Regions from separate parts of the Photobacterium sp. MCCC 1A19761 genome, predicted to be linked through region 1. Evidence: riboswitches for the same ligand, from Rfam matches in the RefSeq annotation. Region 1 holds a riboswitch; the other holds the start of a gene.
The links. Region 1 has a riboswitch for lysine ahead of VV869_RS01290 (Na+/H+ antiporter NhaC family protein). Riboswitches for the same ligand answer to the same signal wherever they lie in the genome.
Positions count from the first base shown of each region.

Region 2: another riboswitch for lysine. It lies ahead of lysC (lysine-sensitive aspartokinase 3); the one in region 1 lies ahead of VV869_RS01290 (Na+/H+ antiporter NhaC family protein).

Region 1 is NZ_JAZGTF010000001.1:293,549-300,865, reverse strand. It holds gene VV869_RS01305 (YcgL domain-containing protein) at 199-480, shown strand; gene VV869_RS01300 (lytic murein transglycosylase) at 489-1,460, shown strand; gene VV869_RS01295 (H-NS family histone-like protein) at 1,688-2,083, opposite strand; lysine riboswitch at 2,453-2,636, shown strand; gene VV869_RS01290 (Na+/H+ antiporter NhaC family protein) at 2,735-4,336, shown strand; gene VV869_RS01285 (thymidine kinase) at 4,473-5,051, shown strand; gene hisIE (bifunctional phosphoribosyl-AMP cyclohydrolase/phosphoribosyl-ATP diphosphatase HisIE) at 5,124-5,750, opposite strand; gene hisF (imidazole glycerol phosphate synthase subunit HisF) at 5,747-6,520, opposite strand; gene hisA (1-(5-phosphoribosyl)-5-[(5-phosphoribosylamino)methylideneamino]imidazole-4-carboxamide isomerase) at 6,539-7,273, opposite strand; gene hisH (imidazole glycerol phosphate synthase subunit HisH) at 7,309-7,317, opposite strand, start outside.
Region 2 is NZ_JAZGTF010000006.1:5,406-12,722, reverse strand. It holds gene uvrA (excinuclease ABC subunit UvrA) at 1-953, shown strand, start outside; gene VV869_RS07830 (PglL family O-oligosaccharyltransferase) at 1,026-2,813, shown strand; gene VV869_RS07825 (pyridoxal-phosphate-dependent aminotransferase family protein) at 2,963-4,081, opposite strand; lysine riboswitch at 4,321-4,500, shown strand; gene lysC (lysine-sensitive aspartokinase 3) at 4,613-5,983, shown strand; gene metH (methionine synthase) at 6,075-7,317, opposite strand, start outside.

The sequences.
Region 1 (7,317 bases):
ATAGCCGTGCTGCGCGTTATCACATAGATACTTGCATGTTATATTCCCCAGGGTATATCAGCAAGCTATCCTTGCTCTAGCGTTGGAAATTCAGACAAGGCTCTCATCGACACCGACGAAGGGCGGCAATTGAAGGGAATGATCCTGGAAGATTGCGGTCTCAGTGAGGTGAGCGCGTAAACAAACAGGCGACTTTTGATGTTGTGTTCAATTTATAAAAGCCCGAAAAAAGAAAATACTTACCTGTATATCAAGACTAAAGATGATTTCAGTGACGTCCCGGAAAACCTGATGACCACGTTTGGTACGCCACAGTTTGTGATGGTACTGAAGTTGGACAACGGACGTAAATTAGCACTGGCTGATGTTGGGAAAGTCAAAGAATCACTCTCAACCGTGGGTTTCTATCTGCAAGTCCCGCCACCCGTGACTAATTTACTGGACCAGTATAAAGCGGATAAAGCCGCAAGAAATACCTGAAGGTGACTATGTATAAGCGATTGATATCGGCCCTGGTGGCCTTGGGATTAGGTCTGTCGACGTCAACGTGGGCGGCAGATGTCGGATTTGATGAATATGTAAGCGGGCTGAAAGTCGAAGCTCGGGAAAAAGGAATTTCAGAGTCGATTATCAACTCTGCTTTTGAAGGCATCCAGTTTATTGAGCGGGCCGTTGTAGCGGATAAAAACCAGCCGGAACGTAAACTGACACTGGATGAATATCTGCCTCGCGCGGTACCGGCCTGGAAAATCGCACAGGCCAATGCGCTTTATCGTCAGCATCAAGCGGTTTTGGATCGCGTCGGGCGTCATTTGGGGGTTCAGCCTCGATTTATTGTGGCGCTTTGGGGCGTTGAAAGTAATTTTGGCCGGTTGATGGGCAATTATAATGTGATTGAAGCTTTATCAACCCTGGCGTATGAAGGCCGGCGGGAAGCATTTTTTCGCAACCAGGTGATGGCTGCCTTAGAAATATTGGATGCCGGCCATATTACGCCGAAAAAAATGAAAGGTTCCTGGGCTGGTGCGATGGGACAGCCACAGTTTATGCCGACTTCCTTTTTATCCTTTGCGGTTGACGGGAATAAAGACGGTCGTATTGATATCTGGGAAACGGAAGCGGATGTTTTCGCCTCTGCAGCCAACTATCTGCATCAGTCCGGATGGGATGACCAATATACCTGGGGCCGACAAGTGCAACTACCGAGCCGTATCGATGCTGACTTATTCGGTGTTGAGAAATCGAAAGGGCGCTCATTGGCTGAATGGCAGCGTCTGGGCGTTCGTCGTTTGAATGGCCAAGCGTTACCCCGTGTCGATATTCAAGCATGGCTTATTCAACCGGATGATAATAAGGGTAGGGCATACTTGGTCTATAACAATTACCAGACCTTGCTGAAGTGGAATCGTTCACACTATTTCGCTTTGGCGGTAAGCCATTTGGCCGATCAGATTCGATGACTCCAGAGAAATAAAAAGCTGGATGTTTGTGTCTGGCTTTTATTGTGATTCAGATCGCCTGAATAAACTGAGTGAAAGTCAGGTTATTTACATTTTGGCAGACGGTGAGGTGAGGCCATTTGGGCATTGTTCGCCATCAGTCACCATCTCCCACTTTTTGGGGATATGAATCAATAAAAAAAGCCTGGCTCATACCAGGCTTTTTTTACGAGAACGATTTTGGAATATTAGATTTCAAAATCTTCCAGAGATTTACCTTCGTCCAGGGCTTTCTTCAGCGCAGAAGGTGTACGGCCTTGGCCGGTCCACGTCTTCTCTTCACCGTTCTCGTCGATAAATTTGTATTTGGCAGGGCGTGCAGCACGTTTTGATTTTGGTGCTTTGCTCAGCGTGGCCAGTAGTTCTTCAGGATCGATACCATCAGCCATCAGCATTTCACGGTATTGGTTCAGTTTATCCTGACGCTCTTTTTCTTTTGCCAGCTCTTCAGCTTCTGATTCTTCACGCTCAGTCACAACAGTTTGCAGCTTTTCCAGTGCTTCCTGAAGTTGCTCCAGCGTATATTCACGAGAAAGTGCACGCAGGCTGCGCAGGTTCAATAGTGCTTTCATTGCATCAGACATTTTAATTTTCCTGTTGGCATCAACTATTTTTAATAATAATAGCAGTCAAAAAACTATAATGGCAATAATAATACTTTTAATCACCTGATGCCAAACAAAATATCCAACCTTGAAATCAATTTCCTTATTTCGATTCGCTGAACCTCATTTTTAATAAATCGGGATGAAGATCTTCATCCCATGGTCTGAATATTCAGCTGGCAGTCAGGTTATTTTATTGCCATGTGTTTCATATTCTGTTTGATGGGCTTGATTGACTTTTTGATTAATTATTGCGCGATACGGCAAAATTATTCACTAATGTTGTTGATTTTTTCATTTTAACTTGTTGCAAATGAGCGCTGAGTGCGTAGAATTGACCATTCCTTGACTAAGGGTAGAGGCGCATTGTCTAAAAGTAGCTGGTTGGAGGGTGATTCCGACGAGAGCCAGCAAAAGGAGCCAATGCCGAAGTAAACCAGGCTTATCAAACCGGTTTGCTGGGGTTGTCACCGAATAGGGGCAACACTGCCATAGTATATAATTACATTAACTATGGAGCGCTACTGTGGGGTCCGGAATAAGGCTAGTCCTTTTCTAATGCTCTTCTCTCACGGCAACGTGCCGTGTTCAGCAGTAGATCTCCAACCAAGTTCGGTTGTCATAGAGATCATGAATATCATCGATTTTTCACATTCCTCTCTTTCGTTGTTGCCGCCATTGGTCGCGTTGGGCCTGGCGATTCTGACACGTCGTGTACTCGTTTCATTAGGTTTTGGTGTGCTGCTGGGCGCATTGTTGCTGACGGATTTTTCCGTCGCGGCGACAGCGGGCTATATCGGCACCACCGCCAAAGGCCTGTTTATTGAAGATGGGGCGATCAATAGCTGGAACATGAGCATTGTCGCCTTCCTGGTGCTGCTGGGGATGATGACGGCATTGCTGACGTTGTCCGGCGGTACCCGTGCCTTTGCGGAGTGGGCGCAAACCAAGATCAAGAGCAAACGGGGCGCAAAAATGCTTGCGGCTTTTCTGGGCGTCTTTATTTTTGTCGATGACTATTTTAATAGCCTGGCCGTTGGTTCGATCTCCCGTCCGGTGACGGATCGCTTTTATGTTTCCCGCGCTAAACTGGCGTATATTCTGGATTCGACTGCGGCACCGATGTGTGTCCTGATGCCGGCATCGAGCTGGGGCGCCTATATCATTACGCTGATTGGCGGCATTCTGGTGTCGCATGGCGTGACAGCCTATTCGCCGCTGAGTGCATTTATGCAATTGGCACCGATGAACTTTTATGCGGTATTCGCGCTGCTGATGGTATTCGTTGTGGCCTGGTTCCAGTTGGATATCGGTGCGATGAAAAAGCATGAACTGGAAGCCTGTCGCGGCCATGGCTTTGATGAAGGTGATGATGACAGCATGGCTCGTGATCTGAATGACGAGCTGGAAATCGAAGAGAGCGAGCACGGTCGTGTCGGCGATCTGGTGATGCCGATTGTGATGCTGATCCTGGCGACCTTCTTTTTTATGATTTTCACCGGGTATCAGGCTTTGGCGGCTGATGGCCAGGCGTTCAATCTCCTGGGCGCGTTTGAGAACACCGATGTCGGCACATCATTGGTGTACGGCGGGATTGTCGGCCTGATGGCCTCGCTGGTGCCGGTTTTCCGCCAGCGCCTGGCGGTGGGTGATGTTGCGCAGACGATGTGGATTGGTGCCAAGTCGATGTTCGGGGCGATTCTGATCCTGCTGTTCGCCTGGAGCATCGGGAGCGTGATCAGCGACATGGCTACGGGTAAATATCTGTCGACGCTGGTTCAGGGTAACCTGAATCCAATGTTGCTGCCGGTGATCTTGTTCCTGCTGGCCGGACTGATGGCATTCTCGACCGGAACCTCCTGGGGAACCTTCGGGATCATGCTGCCGATCGCCGGTGATCTGGCGGCGGCAACAGAGATTGCGCTGATGCTGCCGATGCTGGGCGCGGTGCTGGCCGGTTCGGTGTTCGGTGATCACTGCTCACCAATATCAGATACCACGATTCTGTCCTCGACGGGGGCGCGTTGCCACCATATCGATCACGTCTCGACGCAGCTGCCTTATGCGCTGTCTGTTGCCCTGGTGTCAGCCATCGGCTTCTTGGTGCTGGGCCTGACCAGCTCTGTGGCGGTGGCTTTTATGGCGTCGCTGATCAGCTTTATTCTGGTTTGTCTGGGCCTGCTGTGGCTGTCCCGTCGTCCGAGTTCTGTGGCTGTTAAACTGAAAAACTAACGGCTGGTGCTGGACACATCTCACACGATAAGCCCGCGAATATCGCGGGCTTGCTTGTGTTTGGGCTACGGTACTTTTATTTCGAAGCGGTTTTCTGTAGGATTCCGCAAGTTTTTTGCCTGAGACGGGGAGCCGAATGGCCCAGATGTATTTTTATTACTCTGCAATGAATGCGGGTAAATCGACGACATTACTTCAGTCATCCTTTAACTATCGGGAGCGTGGGATGACGCCGGTGATTTTCACTGCGGCCATTGATGATCGCTTCGGTAAAGGCAAAGTGAGTTCCCGGATCGGGTTAGAAGAAGAAGCTGAACTGTTCAGTGATGACGATGACTTGTACGTCCGGTTGCAGGACATGTCTGCCACTCAGAAAATTGACTGTGTGCTGATTGACGAGTGCCAGTTCCTGACCAAAAAGCAGGTCTACCAGCTGACCGAAGTGGTCGATAAACTGAATATTCCGGTGTTGTGTTATGGTTTGCGCAGCGATTTCCGCGGCGAGTTGTTTGAAGGCAGCCAATATCTGTTGGCCTGGGCTGATAAGCTGGTCGAACTGAAAACCATCTGTCACTGTGGCCGTAAAGCCAATATGGTGATTCGGATGGACGAACACGGCCGGGCGATTGCCGATGGCGATCAGGTGGTGATTGGCGGCAATGATCGCTATGTGTCAGTTTGCCGCACCCACTATAAAGAAGCGCTGGAGCGATAAGCCGATCCCGGTATTTGTCATAAAAAAGCCTGAGTTCACCTCAGGCTTTTTTGATCCCGCTCGCCCGGACGTTTATTGATGGCGCTCCTGCAGCTTGGCCATGATATCAGACAGGGACAAGCCCTGATCCTGCAGTAGCACGATCAGGTGATACAGCAGATCGGCCGATTCACATACTAGCTCCGCCTTGTCACCCGACGTCGCCGCAAGTGCGACTTCAACCCCTTCTTCGCCCACTTTCTGCGAAATACGCTTAGTGCCACGGGCGTAGAGGCTGGCTGTATAGGAAGAATCAGGATCGGCATGCTTACGCGCTGCCAGCACCTGTTCCAGTTGATGAAGAAAGACCAGTGCCGGTTGTTCCCCGCTGCCGACCAAAGGGGCATTGCTGTCAAAACAGGTCGGGGTACCCAGGTGACAGGTTGGGCCGACCGGGGTAGCTGTCACCAGTAGAGTATCCTGATCGCAATCGACCCGGATGCTGTCAAGTTGGAGCACATTGCCTGAACTCTCTCCCTTGGTCCACAGACGATTTTTAGAGCGGGACCAGAAGGTCACCTGACGGGTTTCCAGCGTTTTGGCCAGGGCCTCATCGTTCATATAACCCAGCATCAGCACTTGTCCGCTGGTCGCATCCTGGATCACGGCCGGGACCAGGCCACCGACTTTTTCCCAGTTAATGTTTGCCGTCTGATTCATTGCCGGATCTCCACACCTTGTTGTTTCAAATAAGTCTTTAGCTCACCAATATTGATGATTTGTTTATGGAAGACTGATGCTGCCAGCGCGCCGTCCACATTGGTCAGGTGGAAGGCCTCGGCAAAATGGACCATTTCTCCCGCCCCGCCGGAGGCAATCAGCGGCACGTGGCACACCTCGCGCACCATCTTGAGCTGATCAAGGTCATAGCCGTTGCGGACCCCGTCCTGATTCATCATGTTGAGCACAATCTCACCGGCGCCGCGACGCTGAACTTCCTCGACCCAGTCTTTGGTCTCCCAGCGGGTGGCTTGGGTACGTTTCTCATCCCCGGTGAATTGGTAGACCTGATACTTGCCGCTTTCGGCATCAAAGTAGGAGTCGATGCCGACCACGATGCACTGGACGCCGAACTTATCTGCCAACTGGGTGATCAGGTTCGGATCCGCCAGGGCCGGGGAGTTGATGGACACCTTGTCGGCACCGAACTGTAAGATCCGGCTGGCGTCGTCGGCGGATTTGATCCCGCCGGCAACGCAGAACGGAATATCAATGACTTCAGCCACCCGGGCGACCCAGCTTTTATCGACCACCCGGCCGTCGCTGGACGCGGTGATATCATAGAAGACCAGCTCATCGGCACCTTCTTCTGCATAGCGTTTGGCCAGCGGGACGATATCGCCGATGATTTCGTGGTTGCGAAACTGGACGCCTTTGACGACCTGGCCGTCCCGGACATCCAGGCAAGGAATAATACGTTTGGCTAACATGTGACTTCTCTCCGTTGGTTAGCTGTTCCAGCACTGGAATGCCTGCTCGGCACTGAATTTACCATCCAGCAAGGCGCGGCCGACGATCACCCCGGCGACCCCGCTGCCTTTGAGGGCGGCGATGTCGTCCAGGCTGCCGATGCCGCCGGAAGACTGAAAATCGATTTGCGGGTAGCGGGCACACAGGTCGATATAGAGATCGACATTGGAGCCGGCCAGCGTGCCGTCGCGGGAAATATCGGTGCACAGGACATGTTTCAGGCCGACTGTCAGAAAATCTTCCAGCAGCGCTTCAATGGTGACGCCGGAATCTTCTTGCCAGCCGGAGACGGCAACATGGCGGTTACCCGCTTCGTCAATGTTGACATCCAGCGCCAGGACAATGTGCTCCGGGTCGTATTTTGCCATCCAGCTTTTGACCAGCGCCGGCTGTTTGACCGCGGTGGAGCCGATCACCACGCGCTGGGCACCGGCATCCAGCAGGTCGGCCACGTCCTGCTCGGTGCGAACGCCACCGCCGATCTGGATGTTGGCCGGGGTGCTTTGCAGCAGCGCTCGGATCAGATCCAGCTGGCGGGCCGAGGTATCTTTCGCCCCGGTCAGATCCACCAGGTGCAGCCAGTTGGCGCCAGCCTGATGGTAGTGCCGGAACTGCTCGGCGGGGTCGACTTTATACTCTGTGACCTGGCCATAGTCGCCCTGAAACAAGCGAACAACCTGGCCATCAATTAAATCAAGTGCGGGAATAATCATCTTCAATCCTTTTGATATCGCGCTGTGTCACTCAGTCACATCGT
Region 2 (7,317 bases), on a different contig from region 1:
CCTGCGTGACCGGTGTTTCCGGCTCCGGGAAATCGACCCTGATCAACGACACTTTCTTCAAAATTGCCCACCACCAGCTCAACGGGGCAACCGCCGGTGACGCTGCGCCGTACCGGGAGATCCGCGATCTGGACCACTGCGACAAGGTGATCGATATCGACCAGAGCCCGATTGGACGGACGCCACGCTCCAACCCGGCGACCTATACCGGTATCTTCACCCCGATCCGCGAGCTGTTCTCCGGCACTCAGGAATCCCGCTCGCGCGGCTATAAACCGGGCCGTTTCAGCTTCAACGTCAAAGGCGGGCGCTGCGAAGCCTGCCAGGGCGATGGGGTGATCAAAGTCGAAATGCACTTCCTGCCGGATGTCTACGTGCCTTGTGATGCCTGCCACGGCAAGCGCTATAACCGCGAAACCCTGGAGATCCGCTACAAAGGCAAAAGCATTGATGAAGTGCTGGAGCTGACGGTGGAAGATGCGCGGGAATTCTTTGATGCGGTTCCAGCAATTGCCAGAAAACTGCAAACGTTAATGGATGTTGGCCTATCTTATATCCGGCTGGGCCAGGCCGCGACCACCCTGTCCGGTGGTGAGGCCCAACGGGTCAAGCTGGCACGCGAGTTATCCAAGCGCGATACAGGAAAGACCCTGTATATTCTGGATGAGCCAACCACCGGCCTGCACTTCCACGATATCCAGCAGCTGTTGAGTGTATTGCACCGCCTGCGGGATCACGGCAACACCATCGTGGTGATCGAACATAACCTGGATGTGATCAAAACCGCGGACTGGATCATCGATCTGGGTCCGGAAGGCGGCAGCGGCGGCGGTGAAATTATTGCCACCGGCACCCCGGAGCAGGTGGCCCGGGTTGAAGGCTCCCATACAGCGCGCTTCCTCAAGCCGTTGTTACCGGCCATCAACAAGCCCGAGCTGGCCGAGGCCAGGTGATCCCCATCGCAGGCTGGGTCCGCTCAGCCTGCAACCAGACAAGGCGAGCAGCGCAACAGGCAGAAAACGACCATGAATTTGTTACATGTACAAGGCACCCGGCTGGCACAACAGCGCATCAGCAAGCCGGTGATCAAGCCGTTTATGGCCACGCTCAGCGTGTTGTTCCTGTTTACCATGCACTACTTCCAGCACAACCCCGGGGGATCCGGGCTGGCCCTCTCGTTCAATGCCGCCAGCTGGATCCCGCTCAGCTTCGCGATCGCCTTCGGGCTGTTTGAAATTTGCCGTCAGAAAACCTGGCGTTACTCCCGCCTGACCCTGATCCTGTTTGCCTGCTGTGTCCTCCTCACCCTGCCCGTGCTCTACCCGAATGCCGGCGACAGTACTGCAGCGGGCCGGTTGCTTGGACTGTGGGCCGGTTTTCTTTTTTTCCTGGCTTTGCAGCAGTTTGCCTTCAGCCACAAGCAACGCCAGCACCTGCTCTGGCTGATCCTCGCCGCGGTCTGGCTTCAGGCCCTGCTGGGCTGGTATCAGTTCTTCGGCCTGGAAGCGGACACCCCCATCGGCTACGACACCGTGGTCAACCGCCCGTACGGGATTTTCCAGCAGCCCAATGTCATGGCGACGTTCCTGGCCACCGGCCTGGTGCTGTCGGCTTACCTCCTGGCCCGCTTACCTATGTACCGGGGAAAATGGTCGCTCCATCAGGCCGGATTGCTGCTCACCCCGGTGGTCACGATCCCGGTGCTGGTGTTTGTCAGCTCCCGGACCGGATGGCTGGCAGCCATCATAGCTACCTTACTGATCCTGCCCTACCTGTGCCGGTTCGCCGCCAAAGCACAATGGCGGATGTGGCTGCTGATGGTCGCCCTGGGCCTGAGCCTGTCGTGGCATTTAAGCACAAGCGTCAGCTGGGCCCCGGCTGAAGACCGGATCAGCCTGCACAGTGCGCGCAGTATTCACCTGCCGCAAGCCTGGGAGATGTACCGAAAATCGCCATGGCTCGGCTACGGCTACGGCAACTTTGAATCGGCCTATCTCACCCAGACGGCCCAGTGGCACCATAGTGATCCCACTCAGCCGCACGGTCTGGCGGCGCTGGAACATCCGCACAATGAGCTGCTGTACTGGGCGGTGGAAGGCGGTACCCTGCCGTTACTTGGCCTGCTGCTTGCCGCGGCCGCCGTGCTGACCCGGATTCGCAAAGCCCCGCCGGGAACCCGGCTGGCATTGGTGGCACTGTTCTTTCCGCTCACGTTGCACACCCAGCTCGAGTACCCGTTTTATCATGCGCTGGTGCACTGGGTGATCTTTGTGCTCCTGATCTATTGGGTGGATAACCTCACCGCCAAGTACTACAAACTCAAGATCAACTATGTCCTGACAATCCGCATCAGCATGATCCTGCTGCCGCTGCTGATCAGCGGCTATATGGTGACCACACTCTACTCGGGCTACTGGCTGACCAAGTTTGAAACTTCCCGGCCACCGGAGATCAGCTATCTGCAACGCGTGAACAATCCATGGGCCTGGGAAACCCGGCTCTCGTGGGATCTGGCGATCACCCAACTCCACCTGGGCGCAGCAACTCAGGATCCGGACCTGATCCAGCACTATGTCGACTGGGCCACCGAGAAAGCCAAAAGCTGGCCACGGCCGGCCTTGTACCAGAACCTCATCGCCGCCTACCAGTTGCTGGACGATCCGGCGCGGGCCGCCCAAATTCGCCAGGAAGCCGAGTACCTGTTTCCGGCCGATGATTTCAGCCCGGACGCACTGGCCTCCCTCTTTGAGGGCGCTGCACAGCCCGTCAGCCAGGGCGTGACGCCAAGTCTGCCATCTACCGTCGCGCAGTAATACGCCACTCAGGAAACGGGAAACGGACCCGTGTGCACGGCTCACGGCTCACGGGCTGAGCAGACGCCCAAAAAAACGGCTACCGAGGTAGCCGTTGTTGATCCTGCCCCCAGCACACGTGCCGGGCCTCCGGTTGATTCCGAGCTGACTTACTTCAGCGTCGACTCCAGGGCCTTCAGGCACAGCGCCACATTTTCGCTGCGGGCCGCGTATCCCATCAGACCAATCCGCCACGCCTTCCCGGCCAAAGCGCCCAGTCCGGCACCAATTTCCAGGTTGTAACGCTCCAGCAAGGTCTGACGAACCTGCGCATCATCGACACCGTCCGGGATGTACACCGCATTGAGCTGCGGCAAGCGGGACGCTTCCTCGACCACAAATTCGATCCCGAGTTTCTCCAGTCCGTCACGCAGCTCCCGGTGCGCATCCTGATGGCGCTGCCAGGCATTTTCCAGCCCTTCATTTTTCAGCAGCACCAGCGCTTCATGCAGGGCGTACAGGCTGTTCACCGGCGCAGTATGGTGGTAGCTGCGCTTGCCTTCACCGCTCCAGTATCCCAGCACCAGGCTTTGATCCAGGAACCAGCTCTGAACTTTGCTCTGGCGCTGCTGAATTCTCTCCACCGCACGCGGCGAGAAAGTCAGCGGCGACAGGCCCGGGACACAGGACAAACACTTCTGGCTGCCCGAATACACGGCATCCAGCTGCCACTCGTCCACCAGCAGCGGGACGCCGCCTAGCGAGGTCACGGCGTCGACAATGGTCAGACAGTCATGCTGGCGGGCTAACTTGGCAATCGCTTCAGCATCGCTCAGGGCGCCAGTCGAGGTTTCGGCATGGACAAAAGCCACGATTTTGGCATCCGGGTTAGCCTCCAGTGCCTGTTCGACCAACTGCGGGTCAACCGGCTCTCCCCAGGCATTATCGACCATCACTGCCTCACCGCCACAGCGCTCGACATTTTCCCGCATCCGATCGCCAAACACGCCATTGCGGCAGACGATCACTTTATCGCCCGGCTCAACCAAATTGACGAAACACGCTTCCATGCCGGCACTACCCGGCGCAGACACGGCAATGGTGAACGGGTTCTGGGTCTGGAAGGCGTACTGCAGCAGTTGTTTCAGCTCATCCATCATGCCGATAAACAGCGGATCTAAGTGACCGACCGTCGGACGACTCAGCGCCTGCAACACCTGCGGGTAGATATCCGACGGCCCCGGGCCCATCAGTGTACGTTGTGGTGGATAAAAACTACCAATTGTCATTATTATATCTCCTGGGTAAGCGTTCATATTTCTCTGAGCGGCAACCAAAACCGGCAACGTTTCAGGGAATATCCCAGTATTCAGGGAATTGCCCCCGGACGCAACCCTGCACCCCCGCAACGATCACCCTTGCATTTTCCCCGCATAATTTTTCATTCGCCCATTGACAAGCCCCCGGTAAATCCGCTTCAATGAAGGACGTTTTTTGTTCACCCTGATGATCAAAGTATCATCAGGGAAAAAACAGAAGAGGAGCGTTACCCAGGTAACCAGGTTGCGGGGCCCCACCCCGAGGCATCCTGGCGAGGGGGAGTAACGCCGAGATACTGCCGGACTCGGGGAACGGTAGTATCGGCCAGTAAGGTTGAATCCTTCTGGCTGTCACCTTTCATCGTGAAAGGTGGGGAGCTTCTGGTTGTAGCGCGAACTATCCGTCTCACCGATTTGCTCTCCTGACCCTTGGATGTCGGGAACTAACCTCCCGAGTCAGTCCCTATCTTCATCACCATTACTGATATTGGGAGACTTGCTTTGAGCCCTGTTGATAACGCTGCCGCCCTAACCGTCGCCAAATTCGGCGGCACCAGTGTTGCCGATTTTACCGCCATGCACCGCAGTGCCATGATCATCAAACATAACCCGGCAGCCCGGGTGGTGCTGATCAGCGCCTGCTCCGGCGTCACCAACCTGCTGGTTGAACTGGCCGGCGGGGTGCGGGACACAGACCGACGCCAGCAATTACTGACCCAGCTGAAAGATATCCACTACGCCGTCCTGAACGAGCTGGCATCGCCGGAGCCAATTACGCCGGCGATCAATGACCATCTCGACAACGTCGCGACACTGGCCGCGCAGGCTGCAACCCAGCCTAGTGCCCAGCTGACCGATCAACTGGTCGCCAATGGCGAGCTCCTCTCTACCTACCTGTTTACCCAGATCCTCTGCGAGCTGGGGGTGAACGCGGTGCGTGTCGATATCCGCGACATCCTGCGCACCGACAACCAGTTCGGCAAGGCGATACCACAACCGGATGCCATCCGCGCGCTGGCAACAGCGCATCTGGAGCCGTTGCTGGACCAGCAGGTCGTAGTCAGCCAGGGCTTTATCGGCGCTGATCAGGACGGGAATACCACCACCCTGGGCCGGGGCGGCAGTGACTACAGCGCGGCGCTGGTGGCCGAAGCGCTTCGCGCCACCACACTGGAAATCTGGACTGATGTCCCAGGCATGTATACCACCGATCCCCGGATCACGGCCGCAGCCAAGCCCATCCGGGAAATCAGTTTCAGCGAAGCGTCCGAGATGGCCAACTTCGGGGCCAAGATCCTGCACCCGTCCACTTTGGTCCCAGCAATCCGCCAGCAGATCCCGGTGTTTATCGGGTCGTCCCGGGCACCGGAGCAAGGCGGGACCTGGATCCGTGATCGAGTCAGTGATGCACCGCTGTTCCGGGCCCTCGCCCTGCGTTGCAACCAGACCATGGTGACCCTGACCAGCCTGAACATGTTCCATGCCTACGGTTTTCTGGCGGAGGTGTTCCGGATCCTGGCCGAGCACAAAGTCTCGGTCGATCTCATTACGACCTCCGAAGTCAGTGTTTCCCTGACTCTGGATAAAACCGACACCGCCGGCGGCGCGCCGCAGCTCCCGGAAGCCGCTGTGGAAGCACTCAGCCAGCTGTGCCGGGTCGAGGTTGAGCAGGGCCTGTGCCTGGTAGCCCTGATTGGCAACCGGATGAGCCAGACCAAAGGTTCCGCCAAAGAAATCTTCGGCTCGCTGGATGACTACAACCTGCGTATGATCTGCTACGGCGCCAGCCCGCATAACCTCTGCTTCCTGGTCCAGGAGCAGGATGCCAAATCGGTGGTCCAGTCGCTGCACCGCCAGATCCTGGAAGCCTGAGCCACATCGCTCACGCCAGAAACAGCAAGGGCGCCAATCGGCGCCCTTCGTGATGGTGCTTTCATCGATGAGCCTAAGCCAACCCATAAGCCTAAGCCGACAGGTTCGGCCCCAGCCATTTCTCTGCTTCAATCAAATCCCAGCCTTTGCGCTCAGCGTAGCTGTCACGCTGATCTTCCTGGATCTGGGCAACGGCAAAGTAGCGCGCGTCCGGGTGGGAGAAGTACCAACCCGACACCGACGCGCCCGGCCACATGGCATAACTGGTCGTCAGCGACATCCCGATCGTTTCTTCAACCTTCAGCAGCTCCCACAGGGTGCCTTTCTCAGTATGTTCCGGACAGGCCGGATACCCCGGCGCCGGACGGATCCCCTGATATTTTTCCCGGATCAGATCATCATTCGACAAATCTTCCTCCGGTGAATAGCCCCAGATCTCCTTTCGCACCTGCTCATGCAGGTACTCGGCAAAGGCTTCTGCCAGCCGGTCAGCGACCGCCTGCACCATGATCGCATTATAATCGTCCCCTTTGGCTTTAAACGCATCGGCCAGCTCCCGCTCACCAATGCCGCCGGTGACGGCAAATGCCCCGATCCAGTCCGGTTTACCGCTGTCTTTCGGCGCAATGTAATCCGACAGACAATAGTTATAGCCTTTCGGTTTTTCCGTCTGCTGTCGCAAGTGGTGCAGCACCTGAGCGAGCTGGGTACGCGACGCATCGGTATAGACTTCGATATCATCCCCAACACTGTTGGCCGGGAACAGCGCACACATGCCACTCGCTTTCATCAGACCTTCCTGCTCAATCCGATCCAACCATTCATTGGCATCGGCAAACAAACGACGCGCCTCTTCACCCACTTCTTCGTGATCCAAAATCGCCGGGTATTTGCCCATCAGCGACCAGGTCATAAAGAACGGGGTCCAATCGATGTATTGACGCAAGGTCGCGACCTCAAAGTCGTCAAATACATGGGTACCCGGCTTTGCCGGCTCCGGCGGCGTATAGCCGGCCCAGTCAATTGCCACCCGGTTCGCCCGGGCCGTTTCCAGCGTCACCGGCTTGGTCCGCGGTTTCTTGCGGCTGTGCTGATCCCGCACCCGGACATAATCGGCATCGAGTTTTTCAACAAAAGCCGGACGAAGCTCATCCGACAGCAGCGAGGTACACACGCCCACCGCCCGCGAAGCATTGTTCACATAGACCACCGGTTGATGGTAGTTCTGCTCAATTTTCACCGCCGTGTGCGCTTTGGAGGTCGTGGCACCGCCAATCAACAACGGCAGATCAAAGCCCTGACGCTCCATTTCCTTGGCCACATGGACCATTTCA